One region of the Mesorhizobium sp. M0139 genome, then DNA from elsewhere that is predicted to be linked to it. Evidence: riboswitches for the same ligand, from Rfam matches in the RefSeq annotation. Region 1 holds a riboswitch; the other holds the start of a gene.
The links. Region 1 has a riboswitch for S-adenosylmethionine ahead of metX (homoserine O-acetyltransferase MetX). Riboswitches for the same ligand answer to the same signal wherever they lie in the genome.
Positions count from the first base shown of each region.

Region 1 (10,105 bases):
CATTCGCGGTCCGTTTGAGCGGCGGATGCCTTCAAGTCTCTCCATCTGGTTCAGCAACGCTTCTGAACGCAAGGACCTCGTGCATGGCTGATCAACCGGACAAGTCCGCCACCGTTCAGCCGGTAACCGTCGAAGCCAGCAGCCTGCGCGATCAGGTAGCGACGATCAAACGGGCGCTGATAGGCTCACCGGTGCGCAAGTGGCTGGTCTGGACGTCGGTCGGCATTATGGCGGTCATCGTCGCGACGTCGATTGGCCAGGTTCTGCTCAACCGCTGGAACCAGCCTTTCTACGATGCGCTGGCGCGTCGCGACATGGCGGCCTTCCTGCATCAGCTGATGATCTTTGCCGTGATTGCCGGCACGCTGCTGCTGCTCAACATCGCTCAGACCTGGCTCAACCAGATGATCCGGCTGAAGCTGCGCGAGGCGCTGACGCTCGACCTGATCGACCAATGGATGCGGCCGGCGCGGGCCTTCCGGCTCGCCAATGCCGGCGCCATCGGCGTCAATCCCGACCAGCGCATGCAGCAGGATGCCGCGCATCTGTCCGATCTGTCGACGGACCTCGGCGTCGGCCTGCTGCAATCCTTCATCCTGCTGGTGTCGTTCGTCGGCGTGCTTTGGCAACTCTCGTCGGGCTTCGTCTTCCACATCAACGGCTGGTCGCTGGCGATACCGGGCTACATGGTCTGGGCCGCGTTCCTCTATGCCGGCATCGCCTCCTGGCTGAGCTGGCTGGTCGGGCGGCCGCTGATCCGCCTCAACAGCGACCGCTACACCCGCGAGGCCGAGCTGCGTTCCGGGATGGTGCGCGTCAACGAGAATGTCGACGCCATCGCGCTCTATCACGGCGAAGCCGATGCCAAGAGACGGCTCGAAATCGACCTTGGCACGGTGCTGGGCGCGATGCGAAACATCTACAAAGCGCAGATCAACCTTTCCTGGGTGACCGATACCTATGGCTGGATCACCGTGGTGGCGCCGATCCTGGTTGCATCGCCGGTCTATTTTTCAGGCGACATCAGCTTTGGCGGGTTGATGATGGCGGTCGGCGCCTTCAACCAGGTGCACTCGTCGCTGCGCTGGTTCATCAACAATATCGGCGGCATCGCCGACTGGCGCGCCACGCTGATGCGCGTTGCCGACTTCCGCATTGCGCTCGATGAAACCGATGTGTTGCACGACAAGGAAAAGCGCATCGAATTCGGCGATAACGCCAATGGCAGCCTGACCTTCGAGAAGCTCCAAGTGGCCTCGCCGGAGGGCTGCACCAAACTTTCAGACAGCCATGTCGAGATCCATCCCGGTGAGCGCGTCATGATCACCGGCGACCCAGGCGCCGGCAAGACATTGTTCTTCCGCGCCATTGCCGGCCTTTGGCCCTGGGGCAGCGGGCGGATCGGCTTGCCGGCCGGAGAAACGCCGATTTTCGTGCCGCGTGTTCCGTATTTTCCTGCCGGCACGTTACGCGAAGTGCTGCATCCAAATGGCTCGGCGCCGGCTGGCGATGCTGATTTTGGGGCGGTGCTGGCCGAGGTCGGCCTCGAGCGGCTGTCATCCTCGCTCGACCGTTCCGCACGCTGGGAGCGTGAACTCAACGATGACGAACAGCGGTCGCTGGCCTTCGCCAGGCTGGCCTTGCGGCAGCCGAAATGGGTGATCATCGACGAAGCGATGGACGCGTTCGATGGTCCTTCGCTGCGAAGGGTACTGTCCATGCTGGAGAAACGCCTGCCGGAAACCGCGATCCTCAACATCGGGCGCGGACTGCACAATGGTCATTTCTTTCCACGCGCATTGAACATCGTGAAGGATACGGGTGCTGCGCCACTGAAACCCGCCCGAGTCAGGACCGGCGCCATCGACCCGCCGCCGAAAGCGGCCGTGCGGCGAAAGAAGTAGAAGGGGCTTTATTTCGCCGCGATCGCGGCGAAGAATCACGGGTCGAAACGTCCGTGGTGCGGCCATGCTCGATGCGCTCAGCCTGCTTGCCTGCCTTGCCTGCACCACGCCCGTGGCTGCCCCGGCCGTTGCCGTGGATGTCGAACTGGTGCTGGCGGTCGACATCTCACAGTCGATGGACGAGAGGGAGTTCGCGCTGCAGCGCGCGGGCTATGTCGAGGCGCTCAGGCATCCCGATTTCATCAAGGCCGTGCGCTCGGGAACCACCGGGCGCATCGCGCTTGCCTATTTCGAATGGGCGGGCGTCGTGCGCGAGGATGGCGTCATCGCCTGGCAGGTGATCGACAGCGCAGAGAGCGCCAACGCCTTCGCCGACAGAATAGAAGCGCGGCCGTTCCGCAGCTTTCGCGGCACCTCGATTTCGGGCGCGCTTGCCTTCGGCGCCGGGCTGTTCGAGGGCACGGGGTTCGATGCGCCACGCAGCGTCATCGACATTTCCGGCGACGGTCCCAACAACACCGGGCTGCCCGTCGCCACGACACGCGATGCGGCGGTGGCCAAGGGCATCGTCATCAACGGCCTGCCGATCCTGATCAGCCCGTCGCCGACCTTCAGCCATCTCGACCAGTATTATGACGACTGCGTCACCGGTGGGCCCGGCTCCTTCGTGTTGCCGATCTATGCGGCCTCGGAATTCGCCACCGCCATACGCCGCAAGTTGATCCTGGAGGTGAGCGGCATCGCCGATGCGACCGTGGTCCCGATCGATGCCGCCGCACCCATGGACTGCCTGCAGGGCGAACGCGACCGGCGGCTATATTCCGACCCATATCTGCCGGAACTCGACAAATGAGGTTTGAGGCAGTTCGGAGGGGAAAGCCGCTGCGCGGCTTGTCGGCAAACTTCAGGCCGGCCGTGCACCGTATTTGTCGCGAAATTCGGCATAGAGATCGCGGCGCCAGCGCCGGCCGCCGACATAGCCACGCAACAGCTGCGGCAGCGAATAGCCAAGCGCCTTCGACGACCGGTTGGCCATATAGCCGGAGAACGCCTGCGAAACCCTGCCCTTGAGTGCATCGGCGATGAGCTGCCGGGCGATCATGTAAGGCGGAATGTAGGGGTAGCGGTCGGCGATATAGGGGTGCTTGTCGATCAAGCTCGCATAGGCTTCGACATAGCCGTCCCGGCGACCGGAGATCGAATTCTCCGAGTTGTACTTTTTCCAGTCGATCACTTCGGACAGCTGCGCGCCGCCGCGACGGGCAAAGCGCAGCAACAATTCGCGATCCTGCATGCGCGTGACGTCACTGTCGTAGCCGCCGATGGCCAGCAGCGACTCGCGCCGGGCGGTGATTGCCGACCCGGCAATGAAGATGGTCTGCGCGACAAGGGCCCGCTCCAGCGAGTCGCGGCTCAGCAGCGCCTCGCGGTTGACGCAGTTGGTGCGGCGATTGCCCTTCAGCGACACGAAGGAACTGATCAGCACTTCGAGCGAGGGATTGTTGTCGAACTGCTCCAGCGTCCGCGCCAGGCGATCCGGCAAATAGACGTCGTCGGAATCGAGGAATGTCACCACCGGCGCCTGCGCCCGCTCGATGCCGGCATTGCGGGCGGCATTGGCGCCGCGCCATTTCGAGCCAACATAGATCAGCCGTGGATCGCGGATTTCGGCAAGTGCGGCTGCCGTACCGTCGGTCGAGCCGTCATCGACGACAATGTGTTCGAACCGGGGAAAATTCTGCGCCAGCACGCTCTCCACGGCGCGCACCACCTTGCTGCGGCGATTGTGCGTCGGTGTGATCACCGAGATCAGCGGAGCGAGGTCGGTTGCCTTGGACATGTTGCTTCGATTGTGCCCCGAAATGCCTGGAGGCCGGAGGTTTTGATGGTCGCCGTCCAAGCCTACCCCGGGATGGCATTCGATTCGACGCTACAAAAAACCAGCGGCAATGTCATCACAAACTGTTGAGCCAGGACGCCGGTAAGCCGGCCGATTACCCCAGACGTAATCGACCGATGGCCATCATGTCTGCAGATTGCGCCAACGAAGCCGGTCGTCGGGCTTCGATCTCACAGGGAGTTCAGCCATGGCCGCCTACGCCGTCGCCCATATGCGTCAAGTCATAATGGGCCCGCAGATTGTCGTGTATCTGCAGAGGATCGACGCCACATTGGAGCCGTTCGGCGGCCGCTTCCTTGTCCACGGCGGCGACATGGACGTGGTCGAAAACGAATGGCCCGGGCATCTGATCGTCATCGAGTTTCCGGACAGGGCGCATGCGTGGGGCTGGTACGATTCATCAGCCTATCGCGAGATTCTGGCCTTGCGCACCGACAACTCCCACGCCGATGTGATTATCGCCGATGGCGTTCAGCACCCGCACAAGGCGACGGACATGCTGGCATAGGGGCAAACTACCGCTTCAACAAGAACACCGCTTGCTGGCCGAAGAAATTCCAGAACCACCATGGCATCGACAGGCCGATCTTCTGGCCGTTGCCGTCGAGCGCGGTGGCTTTCTCGACCGAGGCGCCGAGTTCCTCGACCAGATTGACGAAGTCGCGGATGGTGCAGAAATGGATGTTGGGCGTGTCGTACCAGGAATAGGGCAGGTCCGCTGTCACCGGCATCCGGCCCTTGACGAACAGCGACAGCCGCACCCGCCAGTGGCCGAAATTGGGGAAGGAGACGATGGCGCGGTTGCCGATTCGGAGCAGCTCGTCGAGCACCAGCTTCGGGTTGCGGGTCGCCTGCAGCGTCTGTGACAGGACGACGAAGTCAAAACCCTTGTCCGGATAGAATTCGAGGTCGGTGTCGGCATCGCCCTGGATGACCGAGAGGCCGCGCGCAACGCATTCATTGACGCCGCGCTGTGACAGCTCCAGCCCGCGGCCGTCGACCTGCTTGGTCTCCTGCAGGAGTTCGAGCAGCAGGCCGTCGCCGGAGCCGACATCGAGCACCCGCGACTGCGGCGGTATCAGGTTGGCCACGACTTCGAGGTCGACGCGCTGGCTGCCATTGACGCTCATGAGGCGAGCCCCCTTGCGCGGGCCGCCGAGCCGATGAAGCCCTTGATGGCGGCAAACAGTTCGGGTTCATCGAGCAGGAAGGCATCATGGCCGCGGTCGGTGTCGATCTCGACGAAGGAGACGGAGGCGCCGGCGGCGTTGAGCGCATGCACGATCGAGCGGCTCTCCTCGGTCGGGAACAGCCAGTCCGAGGTGAAGGACACCAGGCAGAAGCGGGTCTTGGTCCCGGCAAAGGCATCTGCCAACCGGCCGCCATGGTCGGCGGCGAGGTCGAAATAATCCATCGAACGGGTCATGTAGAGGTAGGAGTTGGCGTCGAAGCGGTCGACGAATGTCATGCCCTGGTGGCGCAGATAGCTTTCGATCTGGAAATCTGCGTCGAAACCGAAGGTCAGCGCTTCGCGGTCCTGCAGATTGCGGCCGAATTTCCGATGCAGGGCGGCTTCCGACAGATAGGTGATGTGGGCGGCCATGCGCGCCACGGCGAGCCCCTTTTCCGGGCGCTTGCCGTGCTCGAAATATTTGCCGCCATGCCAGTCCGGATCAGCCATGACAGCCTGGCGGCCGACCTCGTGGAAGGCGATGTTCTGCGAGGAATGGCGTGCGCCTGTGGCGATCGGCAGGGCCGAGAAGACGCGCTCGGAATAGCATGACGCCCATTCCAGCACCTGCATGCCGCCCATCGAGCCGCCGAGCACGCAAAACAGCTTTTCGATGCCGAAATGGTCGACCAGCATCAATTGCGCCCGCACCATGTCGCGGATGGTGATGATTGGCAGGTCGAGGCCGTAGGGCTTGCCGGTGGCGGGATTGGTCGAGGCCGGACCGGTGGAGCCGAGGCAGCCGCCGATGACGTTGGAGCAAATGACGAAGAAGCGGTTGGTGTCGATGATCTTGCCGGGACCGATCAGCACTTCCCACCAGCCGGGCTTGCCGGTCACCGGATTGGTGCTGGCGACATGCTGGTCGCCGGTCAGCGCGTGGCAGACCAGGATGGCGTTGGTGCGGGCATCGTTGAGGGCGCCATAGGTCTGGTAGGCGATCTGGAACGGCGACAAAAGCGTGCCGGCGTCAAGCTTCAGCGGCTTGTCAGGGCCAAAACGCAACACCGGGCTCGACGGGCTGTCGGCCTCGTTGTTGGTTTTTGTAGCGCGGAGCGCAGCCATGTGACTCTCCTTGCCCGCCGTCAGGCAATAAAAAACCGGCAATGCGATCGCAAAGCCGGTTACGTCACGCAAACGGCCCTTTAGCGAGTTGTTTAACGTGGCTGCAAGCCGACCGGCCAAATCACCACGGAACTGTTGCGTTCTTCTAGAACTCGTGCGGCCCGGCGTCAACGGCCAGCTATTGCCCGGCCTCTCGACATTCGCGGCTACGGCTTGTATTTCCGCTGCGGCCTCCGGACGGAGGCGTTCTCAACGGGTTTGCGACATGGACAAGACAGCGGACAAGGCACGGCCGACGCCCCGCGCGGGCATCATGGACATCGACGCCTATGTACCGGGCAAGAGCGCGGCACCTGCCGGCGTCGCCAAGGTCCATAAATTGTCGTCGAACGAGAACCCGCTCGGCCCGTCGCCGAAGGCGATCGAGGCCGCGCGCGAAGTGGCCAGCAAGCTCGATGTCTATCCCGACGGCACCGCCCGCCGGCTGCGCGAGGCGATCGCCGAGGTGCATGGCCTCAACCCGGCAAACATCATCTGCTCCAACGGTTCCGACGAGATTTTGGGCCTGCTGGCGCAGACCTATCTGGCGGCCGGCGATGAGGCCATCATCACCGAACACGCCTTCATGATCTACAAGATCTACATCCAGTCGGCCGGCGGGACACCGGTGACGATCAAGGAAACCGAGGAACGCGCCGACGTCGACGCGATCCTGGCCGCGGTGACGCCGCGGACCAAAATCATCTTCCTCGCCAATCCCAACAATCCGACCGGAACCTATCTGCCGTTCCAGGAGGTCCGCCGCCTGCATTCCGCTCTCCCGGGCAACGTGCTTCTGGTGCTCGACGCGGCCTATGCCGAATATGTCAGGCGCAATGACTATGAGGCCGGCATCGAGCTGGCGGGCAGCGCACAGAATGTGGTCATGACCCGCACTTTCTCCAAGCTCGGCCTTGGCGGCGCGCGCATCGGCTGGATGTATGGCCCACTGCACATCGTCGATGCCATCAACCGCATCCGCGGCCCTTTCAACGTTAACGCAACAGCGATCGAGGCCGGCATTGCCGCCATCCGCGACCGCGCCCATGTCGAGCGCAGTTCGTTGCACAACGAGACCTGGCTTACCTGGCTGAATGAAGAACTGACGAAGCTTGGGCTGCGCGTGACGCCCAGCGTCGGCAATTTCGTGCTCATCCACTTTCCCGACGACAAGAGGCATTCGGCTGAGGCGGCGGACGATTACCTCACCCAGCGCGGCTATATATTGCGGCGCGTTACCGGCTATGGCTTTCCCAATGCGCTGCGCATGAGCGTCGGCACCGAAGAAGCAAATCGCGGCGTCATCGATGCCCTCACGACATTCCTGAAAAGCTGAAACAATGACAGCACCGATGTTTGAAAAGATCGCGCTGGTCGGCATCGGCCTGATCGGCTCGTCGCTGGCCCGCATCATCCGCCGCGAGGGCCTGGCCCGCCATGTCGCCATCGCGACGCGCAGCCCGGCCACGCTGGCGCGGGCGAAGGAGCTCGGTCTTGGCGAGAGCTACACCACCGACGCCAGGGAAGCGGTCCGCGACGCCGACCTGATCATCGTCTCGGTGCCAGTGGGGTCGTCGGGCGAGGTGGCGCAAGAGATCGCAGCGGCGCTGAAAAAAGGCGCTATCCTCACCGATGTCGGTTCGACCAAGGCCTCCGTCATTGCGCAAATGCAGCCCTATGTGCCGGACGGCGTGCACTTCATTCCGGGACACCCGCTGGCGGGTACGGAGAAATCGGGCCCGGATGCGGGTTTCGCCGAGCTGTTCGAAAACCGCTGGTGCATCTTCACGCCGCTGCCGGGAACCGATCCGGCCGCGCTGGAAAAGCTGTCGGAATTCTGGCGGCGCTGCGGCTCCAACATCGACACGATGGACCCGCAGCATCATGACATGACGCTGGCCATCGTTTCGCATCTTCCGCACATCATTGCCTACAACATCGTCGGCACGGCCGACGATCTGGAATCGGTGACCAAGTCGGAAGTGATCAAATATTCGGCTTCCGGTTTCCGCGACTTCACCCGTCTGGCCGCCTCCGACCCGACCATGTGGCGCGACGTGTGCCTGCACAACAAGGATGCCATCCTGGAAATGCTGGCGCGCTTTTCGGAGGACCTCGCCTCGCTGCAGCGGGCGATCCGCTGGGGCGACGGCGACAAGCTGTTCGACCTGTTCACCCGCACCCGGGCCGTTCGCCGTTCGATCATCGAGGCCGGCCAGGATATCGACGTGCCGGATTTCGGCCGGCAGGCGGTCGAGCACCCGGTGAAAAGTTAAATCTGTTTCAGACGGGCCAGGTCGCCGCGACCATGGCCATTGTCTCGGCCCGGTCCGGCGCGCCCAGCCGGCCGCCGAAGCGCTGGCATTTGAGCGCGGCCGCCGCGCTGGCAAAGCGCAACGCGTGCTCGACCGACATGGCCTCAGCAAGTCCAACGGCAAAGGCGCCGTGGAAAACGTCGCCGGCGGCCAGCGTGTCGACCGCCTTGACCTTCGGCGCCGCGATGTGGCGCACGCATCCGGCGGACCGGTCATGCCACCAGCTTCCCGAGGCGCCGCCGGTCACCGCCACGAAGGCGTCTGTGCGGCTGGCGAGGTCGGCGCAGGCGGTTTCGGGATCCAGCGCGTGGCCGCAGACAATGCGTGCAGCCGTCTCCGAAGCGACGATGTGCGACGCCAGCGGCAACAGATGCTCCAGCACCTCCAGCGGCGCCGTGTCGGCGTCGAGGATTGCCGGGCAACCGGCGTCGCGCGCGGCGGTCAAGGCAAGAGCGGCGGCGCCCGGCCAGCGCACATCGACCAGCACGGCATCGAAGCCGGAAAGATCGGCGACAGGCACCGCCTCGGGGTCGGCCTGCGCCTTTGGGTCGTAGAAGGGCACGATGATGCGCTCGCCATGAGCGTCGACCAGGATCGCGGCCAGCGCCGAGCGGGCGCCTTCGACGCGGCGGACAAAGCCGCAATCGACGCCCTCGGCCTCGATGCCGGCCAGCAATTGGTCGCCGACGGCATCGTCACCTGCACTTGCCCACAGGAACACCTCGGCGCCGAGACGGCGGGCGGCGCAGGCAGCACTTGTCGCCATGCCCGAGGCGATCTGGATGCCGTCCGAGGCGATGAACTTGCCCTGATGCGTGGGCAGGGTTTCGACGCGCAGGATGGTATCCAGCGTCAGCGCGCCAACGCTCAGCAGTTTCACCGGTCGGTTCATGCGTCGGCTTGCTCGAGCATGATCTCTCCCCAAAAGCCGTTCCCGCTCTTTGCGATCATGCTCTATCTCTTTGTTTTAACGGAATTCCGGACGGAAAACCGCTCACACTTTTCTTGGAATTGCTCTAATCGAGCGGCTTGATCTTGCCCAGCGGAATGAAGCCGAGCGAGACCTTGCCCTTCACCACCTTGAGCGGCATCGACGGTTCGTTGCCGAGCAGCGCCAGACCGGCAAAGCCTTGCTCGATCTGGCTCTTCTGCTCGGGGATTGCGGTGGCGAGGATTGCCGCCACGGCTTTGGGATCCTGCAGCTTGATCGTCAGGTCGGCATTGACCAGGCCGTTGGCGTCGACCGACACCGGGCCGGAGACGGTGATGCGCGCGGTTCCCGACGACAGATCGAGCTTGTGGATGTCGGCCGCCTGGCCGCGCAGGCTCCTGGCCTGCGTCTTCATCAGCGCGACGCCGTTCTTCAGCGTCGCGTCGCCGCTGCCGTCGAGCGGCGGCAGCACGCGCCCGCCGATCGCGTCGGCGTCGATCTCAAGATCGGTGAAGCTGCCGACGTAGCCGATGTCCTGGCCGTCGGGCCGCAACTCGCCCGCCGCGGTTCCGGCGCTGAACAGTGAAACCGGATCAGTGTCGTCGGCCGGATCCGTCTGGCCGGACAAGCTCTCCGCCTGCAGCGAAATGCTCCGGGGCAGGGGCCAGAAGAGCTTGGCATTGGCCTGCAGATTGTCCCAGTCGATCCATAGCGGCGCCA
Region 1 covers NZ_JAMYTN010000011.1:91,930-102,034, reverse strand. Annotated here, with positions in the region: gene NKJ58_RS19845 (ABC transporter ATP-binding protein/permease) at 84-1,904, shown strand; gene NKJ58_RS19840 (DUF1194 domain-containing protein) at 1,969-2,757, shown strand; gene NKJ58_RS19835 (glycosyltransferase family 2 protein) at 2,809-3,744, opposite strand; gene NKJ58_RS19830 (DUF1330 domain-containing protein) at 3,992-4,312, shown strand; gene metW (methionine biosynthesis protein MetW) at 4,320-4,934, opposite strand; gene metX (homoserine O-acetyltransferase MetX) at 4,931-6,100, opposite strand; SAM riboswitch at 6,161-6,238, opposite strand; gene hisC (histidinol-phosphate transaminase) at 6,366-7,475, shown strand; gene NKJ58_RS19810 (prephenate/arogenate dehydrogenase family protein) at 7,480-8,415, shown strand; gene NKJ58_RS19805 (sugar kinase) at 8,423-9,346, opposite strand; gene NKJ58_RS19800 (DUF2125 domain-containing protein) at 9,471-10,105, opposite strand, start outside.

Region 2 (10,105 bases), on a different contig from region 1:
ATCAGGGCATCGTCCAGCTCGACGGCGAGACGCTGGAAGACGCCGCGCGCACCTATTTCCGCCAGTCGGAGCAGATCCCGACCGACCTCAGGCTGTCGGTGGCCAAGCTGCTGACGCCAGGTCCCGGCGGCGCTCGTGAGCAGTGGCGCGCCGGCGGCATCCTGGCGCAGTTCCTGCCGCAGTCGCCCGAGCGCATGCGCGTGCCCGACATTTCGGGGGGCGACGGCGATCCGCGCGACGTGATGAACGAGCCGGCCGACAATTCTTGGCGCGAGCTGGTGGCGCTGCTCGGCACCATCGAGCCGACCGAGCTGATCGACCCGACCATCGGCGCCGAGCGGCTGCTCTACAGGCTGTTCCACGAACATGGCGTGCGCGTCTTCGGCGGCGTGCCGGTTGCCGACCAATGTTCCTGCTCAAGGGACAAGATACGCGGCATCCTCGAGGGGTTTTCCGCGCAGGAAATCAAGGACAGCACCGAAGATGGCGGCATCCACGTCGCCTGCGAGTTCTGCTCGAAGCAGTACGACTTCGACCCGGCGGAGTTTGCAACTCAGTAGCATCTCTTCCTTCTCCCCGTATAGTGACGGGGAGAAAACCCCTAATTCACCGTCCGTCGGGTCCCCGGCAGATCCAGCGAAAACGCGGGAATAGCGACGTCGAACGTCTCGCCCTTTTTGTTGCGCATGGTGTAGTGGCCGACCATGAAACCGGAGGGCGTCGAGAGCGGGCAGCCTGACGTGTATTGATAGCTGTCGCCGGGATTGAGCTCAGGCTGGTCGCCGACCACGCCGGCGCCGCGCACTTCCTCGACCCGGCCGCTGCCGTCGGTGATGTGCCAGTAACGCGCCATAAGCTGCACGAAATCGTCCGACTGGTTGTCGATCGTCACCTGGTAGCCCCAGACATAACGGTTCTCCGCCGGATCCGAGCGGTCCTCCAGGTAGAACGGTCTGACCTGCACTTCGATGTTGCGCGTGACGGCGCGGTACATGGGCTGCTCCGGTTGCGCAGCAGGGAACATTTGTCGCGCCATGCGGTTTGATACGCGCAGAGCGGCATGTCCTGCCAGCCTCAAAGCGCAGTGCCGACAAACAATGTCATTTAAGTGACACATGACAATGTTGGTGTGCGCAAACCTTGCCGGCGACTCAAGGCCCATCTGTCGACTGACAAAGCAGCCGCGAGCGGCTTTTCCGGAGTGACCAGATCTCGATGGAACCAGCTCTCACAGCCGCCTTCGCTTCCTCCGCTTTGCTTCTTTCCAATCTCGCAAGCATCCTGCTTGCTTCGTCGAAACTGCAAGCGCGTCGCCTTATCCCTCCGCCGTCCGGCGAGCAGCCACCGGTCTCGATCGTCGTGCCGTCGCGCGGCGTGGAGCCGTTCACACAAGAGACGCTGCAGCGAGCCTTCTCGCTCGACTGGCCGCGCTACGAACTGATCTTCTGCGTCGCTCACGCCGACGATCCCGTCGTCAAACTGATAAACAGGGCGATCGTCCTGTTTCCCAACGTGCCGGCCCGGCTGCTGATCGGCGACGACCGCGTCAGCAGCAACCCGAAGCTCAACAACTGCGTCAAGGGCTGGGAAGCGGCGCTCTATCATTGGGTTATTCTCGCGGATTCCAACGTGCTGATGCCTAGGGATTACGTCCAGCACATGATGGCGGCTTGGCGGACCAATACCGGGCTTATCTGCTCGACGCCGATCGGCTCTCGGCCGGATGGCTTTTGGGCCGAGGTCGAATGCGCGTTCCTCAACACGCTGCAGGCGCGCTGGCAATATGCCGGCGAGGCGCTCGGTCTCGGCTTTGCCCAAGGCAAGAGCATGCTGTGGAACAAGCCGATGCTCGATACCAGTGGCGGTATCCGCGCGCTGGCCGCCGAGATCGCCGAGGATGCTGCTGCAACCAAGCTGGTCAACGGACTGGGCCTGCGCGTCAATCTCGTTGCCTCGCCTTTCGAGCAACCACTGGGGCAGCGCCGACTTGCCGACATCTGGTCGCGCCAGGCGCGCTGGGCGCGGTTGCGCCGCGTCACTTTCCCGCTGTTTTTCGCACCCGAGATCCTGACCGGCGTCGCCGTGCCGTTGGCGTTGGCGCTGGTGGCGGCCGCAAGTGCCGGCATCAGCCTGCCGGCCACGGTGTTGGCCGTGCTGACGGCGGCCTACATTCCCGAATGCGCGCTGGCCGCGGCCAAGGGCTGGCACCTGTCGCTGCGCATGGTCCCGGCGATGATGGTGCGCGACATGATGCTTCCCGCCATCTGGGCGCGCGGCTGGCTGAGCGGCGCCGTCGACTGGCGCGGCAACATCATGACCATCGGCACCAAGACGGCCGAACTGGAAGAGGTTTCGTCGGGAGCGTGACGCCTCGCGGCCTATCCGGCTGCCTTCAGCGCCTGCGCAACGTCCTCCAGCAGATCGTCCGTATCCTCAAGACCGACCGACAGCCTGAGCGTTCCCGGCCCGATGCCAAGCTCGGCGCGAGCTTCGTCGCTGAGGTTCTTGTGCGTGGTGGTCGCCGGATGGGTGATCAGGCTCTTGGCGTCGCCGAGATTGTTGGAGATCAGCACGATGTCGAGCGCGTTCTGCAAGGCGAAGGCCGCCTGCTTGCCGCCCTTGACGTCGAGGCAGATCAGCGTCGATCCGCCTGTCATCTGCTTCTTGACGATGTCGGCCTGCGGGTGGTCGGCGCGGCCGGGATAGATGACGCGGGCGATTTCCGGCCGTCCTGCCAGGAAATCCGCGATCTTGGCCGCGCTTTCAGTCTGCTGGCGCACCCGAACCGGCAGCGTCTCCAGGCCCTTGAGCAGCGTCCAGGCGTTGAACGGCGACAGGCTCGGGCCGGTGTGGCGGAAATAGTCGTGCAAATTCTCGTCGATCCATTTCTTGTCCGACAGGATGATGCCGCCGAGACAGCGTCCCTGGCCGTCAATGTGCTTGGTCGCGGAGTAGACGACAATATGGGCGCCGAGCTGCAAGGGCTTCTGCTGCAAGGGCGTGGCGAAGACATTGTCGACGATCAGCCTGGCGCCGATCGAGGTGGCGAGCGCCGCCACCGCTGCGATGTCGACCACTTCCAGCGTCGGATTGGTCGGGCTTTCCAAGAAGAACAGTTTCGTGTTCGGCCGCACCGCCTTTTCCCAGTTGGCGATGTCGGTGCCGTCGACCAGCGTTGCCTCGATGCCGTATTTCGGCGCCAGCGTCTCCACCACCCAGCGGCAGGAGCCGAACAGCGCGCGCGCCGCAACGATATGGTCGCCGGCCTTGGCGCTGCACAGGAGCGCTGCCGTCACCGCCGCCATGCCGGACGCCGTGGCGCGCGCATCTTCGGCACCCTCCAGCGCGCACATGCGCTTTTCGAACATGTCGACGGTAGGGTTGGCATAGCGCGAATAGATGAAACCCGGCTCCTCGCCCTTGAAACGGGCTTCCGCGGCCTGCGCCGTTTCATAGACATAGCCCTGGGTGAGATACATCGCTTCCGACGTCTCGCCGAACTGGGAACGCAGTGTTCCCCCGTGCACGAGTGCGGTCTGAGGCTTCCAGTTACGCTTCTTGGTGCTCATCGCTTTTGTTCCAGACACAAAAAAACCGGCCGCGAAAGTCGCAACCGGTCCATATGGCCTTGCGGCCCGACGGTCCTTTAGCGACTTGTTTAACGTGGCTGCAAGCCGACCGGCCAAATCACCACGGGATAACGACCCTTTAGACCTCACCTGCGCTTGCGTCAATTGCCGGCTTCATTAAGAGGTTTGTACCAGGCAGGTTCCGCAATAATATCCAGCGGTTTTGCGGCAAGAACCTGCCACAAAGAGACCGACCTTGGAGCGGAGCCAGCCTTTTGCGGCAGACAGGCATTCTTCCCGATCAGGACATTTCCGCGCTGTTTCAGTCCGGCGCGCTGGAGTCGCCGCGCGCGCTCGATGTCGACCAGGTGCAGCCGGCGAGCCTCGATCTGAGGCTCGGCGACAAGGCTTTTCGCGTGCGCGCCTCCTTCCTGCCGGGTCCCGATCATCTGGTGGCCGACAAGCTTCACCGGCTGAAATTGCATGAGTTCAGTCTCGCCGAGGGCGCGGTGCTGGAAACCGGCTGCGTCTACATCGTGCCGCTGCTCGAAAGCCTGGCGCTGCCCGCAAACGTGTCGGCCTCGGCCAACCCGAAGAGCTCGACCGGCCGGCTCGACATCTTCACCCGGGTGATGACCGATCGCGGCCATGAGTTCGACAAGATCGCCCCCGGCTATCACGGGCCGCTTTATCTCGAAGTCAGTCCACGCACCTTCCCGATCGTCGTACGCGCCGGATCGAGGCTGTCGCAGATCCGCTTTCGCACCGGCAACGCGCTGTTGTCGGAGGCAGAACTGAACGAATTGCACCGCGCCGAGATGCTGGTGGCGACCGAGCCGCCCAACATTTCCGGCGGCGGCATTGCGCTGTCGATCGATCTTGACGGCGACCAGAACGGCCTGGTCGGCTATCGCGGCAAGCATCACACCGGCTTGGTCGATGTCGACAAGCGCGCCGCCCAGGATGCCGTCGATTTCTGGGAGCCGCTCTATAAGAGCGGCGCCGGCGAACTGGTGCTCGACCCGGACGAGTTCTACATCCTGGTCAGCCGCGAAGCCGTGCACGTGCCGCCGCTCTACGCCGCCGAGATGACGCCCTTCGATCCGCTGGTTGGCGAATTCCGTGTTCACTATGCCGGCTTCTTCGATCCGGGCTTCGGCCATTCGGCCTCAGGCGGCACCGGCAGCCGGGCGGTGCTCGAAGTGCGCAGCCACGAAGTGCCGTTCATCCTCGACCACGGCCAGATCGTCGGCCGGCTGGTCTACGAACACATGCTGAAGCGGCCGCAGGCGCTTTACGGCACCGATCTCGGCTCGAATTACCAGGCGCAAGGCCTCAAGCTCTCCAAGCATTTCCGCCCCGCCGGCTGAACCTTCGATCACCGTCAGGCAAAATACTTGCCTGCGCTGCCTCACCATGCTTGGCTGCCTTTCGGTGGCCGGCAAGAGAACGGCGCGCAAGGGGAACCAAAATGCAGATTTCAAGATGGATCATATCGGCAGCGGGCGCTGCCATGCTGGTGATATCGGCCGGCTCGCTGGCTGAGGCGCAGGAGAAATTGAAGATCGGCACCGAGGGCGCTTATCCGCCCTTCAACACCATCACCGCGGACGGCAAGATCGAGGGCTTCGACATCGACATTGCCAATGCGCTGTGTGCGCAGATGAAGGTCGAGTGCGAGATCGTCACCCAGGACTGGGACGGCATCATCCCGGCGCTGCAGGCGAAAAAGTTCGACGCCATCATCGCCTCGATGAGCATCACCGAGGAGCGCAAGAAACAGGTCGCCTTCACCAACAAATACTACACGACGCCGCTGGCGCTGGTGGCGCCCAAGGACAGCGACCTCACTTCCACCGAACCGGCAGCCCTTGCCGGCAAGACGGTGGGCGCGCAGGCCTCGACCACCCAGGCCGACTATGCGCAGGACGCCTATGGCAAGGCCGGCGCCGAGGCGAAACTCTACCCCACCCAGGAAGAGGCGATCACCGACCTGCAGAACGGCCGTCTCGACGCCGTCATCTCCGACAAGTTCGTGCTGATGGACTGGCTGAAGAAGGCGAGCGAAGGCTGCTGCAAGCTTGTCGGCGACGTCAAGGGCACCGAGACGCAAGCCGGCATCGCTGTCCGCCTGGAAGACACGGCGCTGCGCGACAAGCTGAATGCGGCGATAGACGCCATCGTCGCCGACGGCACTTACAAGAAGATCCAGGCCAAGTATTTCGACTTCGATATTTATTGACGGTGGGCGCTGCCAATCTCCCCCCTCAAGGGGAGATTACGTCTCAAAGCGCCTTCACCGCCACCTTCACCGGCTGCTCGATCTCCAGCGGGTTGCGCAGCGGCAGGCCGAAATCCCCGGCCTCGATCTCGAACACGTCGCCGGCCTGAGTCTTGATGCCGTCGGCAAAGGACAGCGTCGCCGTGCCGAACATGTGCACATGCACGTCGCCCGGCTGGCGGAAGGCCGAATATTTGAAGTGATGATGTTCGAGATTGGCGATTGTGTGCGACATGTTCGCTTCGCCCGACAGGAACGGCTTTTCCCACAGCAAATTGCTGTCGCGATAGATTCGCGATGAGCCCCTGACGTCGGCCGGCAGGTCGCCGATCAGGATTTCCGGCCCGAACGAGGCGTTGCGCAGTTTGGAATGTGCCAGGAACAGATAGTTCACCCGCTCGGTAACATGATCGGAAAACTCGTTCGACAGCGTGAAGCCGACGCGGAACGGCGCGCCGTCGTCGCCGATGACATAGATGCCGGCGATTTCCGGCTCCTCGCCGGCGTCCTGCGCGAAGGCCGGCGACATCAGTGCGGCGCCCGGCGCCACCGCCATGGTGCCGTTGCCCTTGTAGAACCATTCCGGCTGCACGCCGGTCTGGCCCTTGGCCGGCTTGCCGCCTTCGAGCCCCATGCGGAACATCTTCATGGAATCGGTAAGCTGCTCCTCGCCGCCATCGCTGAGCTTCTTGTGCATGGAATCGCGCGTCGCCGCCGAGCCGAGATGGGTCAGGCCGGTGCCGGTCAGATGCAGATGCGCAGGATCGGGATGGTTGATCGGCGACACCAGCCGGCCCTTCTTGTAGACGGCGTCGAGGTCTATCGCTTCACCGAACCCCTTGCGCTCGATCAGCGCGGCGAGGCCCGTTCCGGTGCGCGCGGCTTCCATGGCCAGCGAATAGACGCTGCGGGCGCCGTTGATGATCCTGGTCTTGCCGCCGCCATTGCGGGCGACGACGCGGATGGTCTCGGCGTCGTCGAGGATCTGGGAGATTAGCATGATGAAATCCTCTCTCATGTGCCTTGGCCGGGTTGCCCCTTGGCAAACCTTGACCTGCGCGGCTCGGACCTCGCCGCGCCACGGGTTGAACTCTTCGTCCGGATTGCGCTCGCGAGCTCCATCCCTCGGGGGACTTCTTATGCCGACAACTTGCCGGCTGCGCCGCGACCGTATGCCTCCTGCTTGCCTCGCTGAAGCTTGTCAGGCCTTGTTCTTGTTGTAGACGTCGAAGATCACGGCGCCGAGCAGCACCAGGCCTTTGACCACCTGCTGCCAGTCGACATTGACGCCCATGATCGACATGCCGTTGTTCATCACGCCCATGATGAAGCCGCCGACGACCGCCCCGATAACCTGGCCGACGCCGCCCATCGCCGAGGCGCCGCCGATGAACACGGCGGCGATGACGTCGAGCTCCGAGCCGAGACCCGCCGCCGGCACCGCCTGGCCGAGACGAGCCGCGATGATCAGGCCGCCAAGCGCCGACAGCACGCCCATATTGATGAACACCATCAGCGTCAGCCGCTCGGTGTTGATGCCCGACAGCTGCGCCGCCTTGGGATTGCCGCCCATGGCGTAGATGCGCCTCCCGATGGTCATGCGCTTGGTGACGAAGACGAACAGCGTGATCAGCACGCCCATGACCAGCAGCACCACGGGCAGGCCGCGGTAGCTGGCAAACTCATAGACCAGGAACAGCGCCAGCGCGCTGGCGACCAGCGTCTTGACGACGAACAGGGTGAAGGGCTCGGCCTCATAACCATGGCGTTCTCGTTTGCGCCGGGTGCGGACCCCGAAATAGGCATAGGCGAGCACGGCGATCAGCCCCAGCACGACCGTCGTCATGTGCAGGGTCACGCCGCTGCCCATGATGGTCTTGCCGGCTGCGTTCACGACCGGCGGGACGAGCGTCAGTGGGCCGATCACATCCGGGATGAAGCCGGAGCTGAGCATCTTGAAGTCGTCGGGAAGCGGACCCACCGACGAGCCGCCGCCAAGCAACGCCTGGCAAATGCCGCGGAAGATCAGCATGCCGGCCAGCGTGACAATGAAGCTCGGTATCCGGTGATAGGCGATCCAATACCCTTGCGCGGCGCCGATCAGGCCACCCGCGACCAGGCAGACGATCGAAACCACCAGGGGATTGCTCAGCGGTCCGAGTTGCCAGATGACCATCATGTTTGCCGCCAGCGCGCCAATGAAACCGGCGACCGATCCGACGCTGAGGTCGATATAGCCCGATACGATCACCAGCAGCATGCCCAGCGCCATCACGATGATGAAGGAGTTCTGCTGCACCAGATTGCTGAGGTTGACCGGCTTGAACAACGTCCCCGACGTGGTGAACTGGAAGAACAGCATGATGACGATCAGGGCTATGATCAGTCCGTATTCGCGTAAATTCGTCGCCAGCGCCGAGACGGCGATGCGCGGGCGCTGTTCGTCGGCGACGTTGCCCTGCGGGGCGGGGGCGCTTTCGGTGCTCATGCTGCTTTTCCTTCTCCCCGGACGATGGCGCGCATTATCTTTTCCTGGCTTGCTTCCGCCGCCGGCATTTCGCCCACCATGCGCCCTTCGTTCATGACGTAGATGCGGTCGGTAATCCCCAGCAATTCCGGCATTTCCGACGAGATGACCACGATCGCCTTACCCTCCGAGGCAAGGCGCGCGATGATCGTGTAGATTTCATATTTGGCGCCGACATCGATGCCGCGTGTCGGCTCGTCGAGGATCAGCACGTCAGGGTCGGCAAACAACCATTTCGACAGCACCACCTTCTGCTGGTTGCCGCCGGAAAGATTGCCGGTCATCTGATAGACGCTTGACGCACGGATATTGGTCTTCTTGCGATAGTCGTTGGCGACCGCAAGCTCGCGCATGTCGTCGATCACGCTGTGGCGCGACACGCCGTCGAGATTGGCCAGCGTAATGTTATGCTTGATATGGTCGATAAGGTTGAGGCCGTAGGTTTTGCGGTCCTCGGTGACATAGGCGATGCCGTGTTGGACCGCCTTGCTTACCGAGGAGACATCGACCGGCTTGCCCTTGAGCAGCACTTCGCCGGTGATGCGGCGGCCATAGGAGCGGCCGAACAGGCTCATGGCGAATTCGGTGCGGCCGGCGCCCATCAGCCCGGCGATGCCGACCACCTCGCCCTTGCGCACATTGATGTCGATGCCCTTGATCACCTGTCGCTCGGCATGGAGCGGGTGATAGACCGACCAGTTCTTCACCTCGAACACGACTTCGCCGATCTTGGGCTCGCGCGGCGGATAGCGGTCGTCTAGCGAACGGCCGACCATCGAGGTGATGATGCGGTCTTCGGAGATATCCTTCTTGGCCAGCGTCTCGATGGTGCGCCCGTCACGGATGACGGTTACCTTGTCGGCGACCCGGTTGATCTCGTTGAGCTTGTGCGAGATCAGGATCGAGGTCATGCCTTGGCGCTTGAATTCGAGCAGAAGATCGAGCAGCGCCTGGCTGTCTTTCTCGCTGAGCGACGCGGTCGGCTCGTCGAGGATCAAAAGCTTGACGTCCTTGCTCAGCGCCTTGGCGATCTCGACCAGCTGCTGCTTGCCGACGCCGATATTGGTGATCAGTGTCTTGGGGTCCTCCTTGAGGCCCACCTTCTTCAACAGGGCAGCGGTGCGCGCCTCGTTGGCATCCCAGTCGATGACGCCGTATCGGGCGTTTTCGTTGCCGAGGAAGATATTTTCGGTGATCGACAGCATCGGCACCAGCGCTAGCTCCTGGTGGATGATGACGATGCCCTTGTGTTCGCTGTCATGGATACCTTTGAACTGGCATTCCTGACCCTGAAAAATGATCTGGCCGTCATAGGTGCCGGCGGGATAGACGCCCGACAGGACCTTCATCAGCGTCGACTTGCCGGCGCCGTTCTCGCCAACCACGGCGTGGATCTCGCCTTCTTCGACGCTGAGGTTGACGTTCGACAGCGCCTTCACGCCGGGGAACGTCTTGGTGATGTCGCGCATCTCCAAAATCGTCGTCATCAGGGCAAGCTCCTCCTGTTGCATGTCGCTCCAAAGTGCTTGCGGTTTGAGACAACGACATGCACGCAAACTAAGTCCGGTAGAAACAATACCGGGGTCGCTTGTGAACGGACAGGGGTCCTGCGTCGCGCAGGACCCCTGTCTTTATAAACGGATTACTTCAGTTCGTCGGCCTTGATGTAGCCGGAGTCGACGACCAGTGCCTGGTAGTTCGACTTGTCGACCTCATGCGGCGTCAAAA
Region 2 covers NZ_JAMYTN010000009.1:44,019-54,123, reverse strand. Annotated here, with positions in the region: gene NKJ58_RS16875 (Hsp33 family molecular chaperone) at 1-560, shown strand, start outside; gene apaG (Co2+/Mg2+ efflux facilitator ApaG/CorD) at 602-994, opposite strand; gene NKJ58_RS16865 (ceramide glucosyltransferase) at 1,216-2,367, shown strand; gene NKJ58_RS16860 (O-succinylhomoserine sulfhydrylase) at 2,379-3,569, opposite strand; SAM riboswitch at 3,627-3,704, opposite strand; gene NKJ58_RS16855 (2'-deoxycytidine 5'-triphosphate deaminase) at 3,845-4,939, shown strand; gene NKJ58_RS16850 (ABC transporter substrate-binding protein) at 5,041-5,811, shown strand; gene araD1 (AraD1 family protein) at 5,855-6,850, opposite strand; gene mmsB (multiple monosaccharide ABC transporter permease) at 7,052-8,338, opposite strand; gene mmsA (multiple monosaccharide ABC transporter ATP-binding protein) at 8,335-9,867, opposite strand; gene chvE (multiple monosaccharide ABC transporter substrate-binding protein) at 10,020-10,105, opposite strand, start outside.
Region 2: it holds a riboswitch for S-adenosylmethionine, as region 1 does, so the genes downstream of both, NKJ58_RS16860 (O-succinylhomoserine sulfhydrylase) here and metX (homoserine O-acetyltransferase MetX) in region 1, are expected to answer to the same signal.